One region of the Cronobacter sakazakii genome, then DNA from elsewhere that is predicted to be linked to it. Evidence: predicted binding sites of a transcription regulator. Region 1 holds the regulator's gene; the other holds the start of a gene.

Region 1 (2,204 bases):
TGCCAGCAAATCGCCAACGGATGGCGCGGACAGCTCTCCATCGCGGTGGATAATATCGTGCGCCCGGAACGCGTCCGGCGGCTGGTGCTCGATTTCTACCGGCACTTCTCTGATGTGGAGTTGCAGGTGTCGCAGGAAGTCTTTAACGGCGTCTGGGACGCGCTGGCGGACGGGCGCGTGGAGCTTGCGATTGGTGCCACACAGGCGATACCGGTCGGTGGGCGCTTCGCGTTTCGTGATATGGGCATGCTGAGCTGGCGTTGCGTAGTGGCGCACCATCATCCGCTGGCACAGCACGCGGGCGCGCTCAGCGACGACAGGCTGCGCGATTACCCGTCGCTGGTGCTGGAAGATACATCGCGATCGCTGCCCAAGCGCATTACCTGGCTTCTGGATAACCAGCGGCGCGTGGTAGTGCCGGACTGGCACTGCGCCGCCGATGCGCTGAGCGAAGGGCTCTGTATCGGCATGGTGCCGACACATTTCGCGAAGCCATGGCTCGATAGCGGGGAGTGGCGCGCGTTGACGCTGGAAAACCCGTTCCCGGACGCCGCCTGCTGTCTGACGTGGCGGCAAAGCGACGCCTCGCCCGCGCTGCGCTGGCTGCTCGATTATCTGGGGGACAGTGAAACGCTGAACAAGGAGTGGCTGCGGGAGCCGCAGTGATACGGCTCCCGGAAGGATTAACGGCGATAGTCGCGGAACGGGCCGTCCGCCACCGAGCGGCGTTCGATCAGGCGCGGATGCACCTCAATCGTCTGCGACTCTTCGCGCTTATTCACGATGCGGTCGAGCAGCATATTGAACGCGGTCTGGCCGAGCGTTTCTTTTGGCTGATGGATAGTCGTCAGTGCCGGGCTAAAGAAACGCGCGTTGCGTACGTTGTCGTAGCCGATGATCGAAATATCCTGCGGTACGCGCAGGCCCATCTCATCGGCGGCGCAGATAGCGCCCATCGCCATAATATCGCCGCCGCAGAACACGGCAGTCGGGCGCTGCGGCTGCGAGAGGATCTGCTGCATCGCGCGGTAACCGGATTCCGGCTCGAAATCGCCCTGCACGATCCAGTTTTCCGGCACTTTAATGACCGCTTCTTCCAGCGCTTTCATAAAGCCTGAGAAACGCCCGACGCCGGTGTTACGCTCAAGCTGCCCCGGAATCACGCCAATATCACGATGGCCGCGCTCAATCAGATAACGCCCGGCGAGATAACCGCCCTGGAACGCGTTATCTATAACCGAGTCCGTAAAATCGGCTTTCGCTTCACCCCAGTCCATCACCACCATCGGGATATGACGGTACTCTTCAAGCGTGGAAAGCAGCGGCTGCGGGTATTCCGAACACATCACCAGCAGGCCGTCGACGCGCTTTTGCGCCATCATCGACAGATACGCGCGCTGCTTTTCCAGGTTGTTATGCGCGTTGCCCAAAATCAGCGTATAGCCTTTGGCGAAGCAGCTGTTTTCAACGGCTTCAATGATTTCGGCGAAATAGGGCGCTTCGCTACTGGTCGCCAGCAGCCCGATAGATTTGGTGTGATTCACCTTCAGGCTGCGCGCCACGGCGCTTGGCGAATAGTGTAATTCTTTGATAGCCGCCCAAACCGCATTGCGCGTCTCTTCCGCCACAAAACGGGTTTTGTTAATCACATGTGAGACTGTTGTTGTGGAAACGTTGGCTCGCTTCGCGACGTCTTTAATTGTTGCCATTAATAATCACTCCAGACCCCTGGCTGAGCCGTGTAAAATCACGGGTTAATCGTTTGCCTGTACACACCCCTGACTGCCGCGAGGAGAGTGCGGCATGCCGGGAAACGCGACATTTTTCGTGAGGAGGGGTCGATGGCCGGTACCGAATAAAGTAGCGACGAATTTTGGCTTATCTTTATCGAAAGGGGAAGAGGGAAAACGCATATCTGGTTAAATGTCGCAGGATTTTTCGGCCCGTTTATGCAAAAATGCGCACTACCTGATTTTTATGGGGTCTTTAAGGAGAATACCATGAGTACCGATCTGAAATTTTCGCTGGTCACGACGCTGGTTGTACTGGGCCTGATTGTGGCGGGCGCATTTACCGCCATTCTGCATTAAGCGACAGGCGGGAGCGCACCTGTTCTCCCGCTTTCTTAAACTTTTCTTGCGTTTAAGCGCCGATTCCCCGCTGTTTTCTTTCTTTTTCCCGTTATTCCCTTTAGATTCGCTAAT
Region 2 (2,204 bases), 420 kb from region 1:
AATTATTGACGGCAGTGGCAGGTGTTCAAAAAACCAATGAGGGTAATAAATAATGATGAAGCGCAATATCCTGGCAGTGGTTATCCCTGCCCTGCTGGTAGCCGGTGCAGCAAACGCTGCAGAAATCTATAATAAAGACGGCAACAAAGTAGACATCTACGGTAAAGCGGTAGGTCTGCACTATTTCACTAAAGACAATGGCGACAATGGTTATGCTGGTAATGGCGATAAAACCTATGCCCGTCTTGGTTTTAAAGGCGAAACTCAGATCAACGACCAACTGACCGGTTACGGCCAGTGGGAATATAACTTTAGCGGTAACAACTCTGAAGGCGGCACTGATGCTCAGAAAGGGAATAAAACCCGTCTGGCATTTGCAGGCCTGAAATTTGGTGACTTCGGCACCTTTGACTACGGTCGTAACTATGGCCTGGTATACGACGCCATCGGCGTAACCGATATGCTGCCGGAATTCGGTGGTGATACAGGCAACAGCGATAACTTCTTTGCTGGTCGTCAGGGCGGTCTGGCTACTTACCGTAACAGCAACTTCTTCGGTCTCGTGGATGGTCTGAGCTTCGGTCTTCAGTACCTGGGTAAAAACGAGCGCGCAAAAATTGGCGGCTCAAATGACGATATTCAGCGTTCCAACGGTGACGGCTGGGCAACCTCTCTGGGTTACGAATTTGACGGCTTCAGCGTAATCGGTGGTTATGGTGCAGCAGATCGTACCAATGCTCAGGAGTCTCTGGCTCGCGGTAAAGGCGCTAAAGCTGAACAGTGGGCGACTGGCGTGAAATATGACGCTAACAACATTTACCTGGCTGCTCTGTATGGTGAAACCCGTAACGCAACTCCGATCAATGGTGGTTTCGCTAACAAAACTCAGGACTTCTCTGTTGTAGCACAGTACCAGTTCGATTTCGGTCTGCGTCCGTCCGTCGCTTACTACAAATCTAAAGCGAAAGATGTTGAAGGCATCGGTAGCGAAGATTACATCAACTACGTAGAAGTAGGTGCCACTTACTACTTCAACAAAAACATGTCTACCTATGTTGATTACATCATCAACCAGATCGACAGCGATAACAAACTGGGCGTTGGTTCTGACAACACCGCTGCGGTGGGTATCGTTTACCAGTTCTAATCAGCACAACCTTGTTGTCTGATAGCGAAAAAACAGGGCTTCGGCCCTGTTTTTTTATGCGTAAAAGAAAATTCTGCCAACTTTTGCGATCCACGTAACTTTTCCGGGCAAACGGTTGGCATTTTGTAAATCTCCCGTTAACCTGATAGCGAATTTCCCTTCTGAAATCACAATGGAACCTCGTCATGTTTGAGAACATTACCGCCGCCCCAGCCGACCCGATCCTTGGCCTGGCCGATCTGTTTCGTGCCGACGATCGCCCAACCAAAATTAACTTAGGCATTGGTGTTTACAAGGATGAAACCGGTAAGACCCCGGTTCTGACCAGCGTAAAAAAAGCAGAACAATATCTGCTGGAAAATGAAACCACCAAAAACTACCTCGGCATTGACGGTATTCCCGAATTTGGCCGCTGCACGCAGGAACTGCTGTTTGGCAAAGGCAGCCATATCATCAGCGATAAACGCGCCCGCACGGCACAGACCCCGGGCGGCACTGGCGCGCTGCGCGTCGCGGCGGATTTCCTTGCGAAAAACACCGACGTCAAACGCGTCTGGGTCTCTAACCCGAGCTGGCCGAACCACAAAGGCGTGTTTAACTCCGCCGGGCTGGAAGTGCGCGAATATGCCTACTACGACGCCGCCAATCATTCTCTGGATTTCGACGGCCTGTTAAGCAGCCTGCAGGAAGCCCAGGCAGGCGACGTAGTGCTGTTCCACGGCTGCTGTCACAACCCGACCGGCATCGACCCGACGCTGGATCAGTGGGAACAGCTCGCGAAACTCTCTGTCGAGAAAGGCTGGCTGCCGCTGTTCGATTTCGCCTACCAGGGCTTTGCTCGTGGTCTGGAAGAAGATGCTGAAGGCCTGCGCGCGTTTGCCGCGCTGCATAAAGAGCTTATCGTCGCGAGCTCGTTCTCCAAAAACTTTGGCCTGTACAACGAGCGCGTGGGTGCCTGTACGCTGGTTGCGGCGGATGCCGACGCCGCCGACCGTGCCTTCAGCCAGATGAAATCCTGCATTCGCGCCAACTACTCCAACCCGCCGGCACACGGCGC

The links. Region 1 encodes PurR, which represses purine synthesis genes. Its sites were predicted from a motif close to CANGCAAACGTTTGCNTG; they were not measured.
Region 2: a site for PurR is predicted at 1,252-1,269, ahead of CSK29544_RS18265 (amino acid aminotransferase). Genes of this name have one in related genera too.

What each region holds. Positions count from the first base shown of each region.
Region 1 covers NZ_CP011047.1:3,406,960-3,409,163, reverse strand. The annotation lists gene punR (DNA-binding transcriptional activator PunR) at 1-666, shown strand, start outside; gene purR (HTH-type transcriptional repressor PurR) at 684-1,709, opposite strand; gene cydH (cytochrome bd-I oxidase subunit CydH) at 2,001-2,090, shown strand.
Region 2 covers NZ_CP011047.1:3,827,099-3,829,302, forward strand. The annotation lists gene ompF (porin OmpF) at 53-1,147, shown strand; gene CSK29544_RS18265 (amino acid aminotransferase) at 1,333-2,204, shown strand, end outside.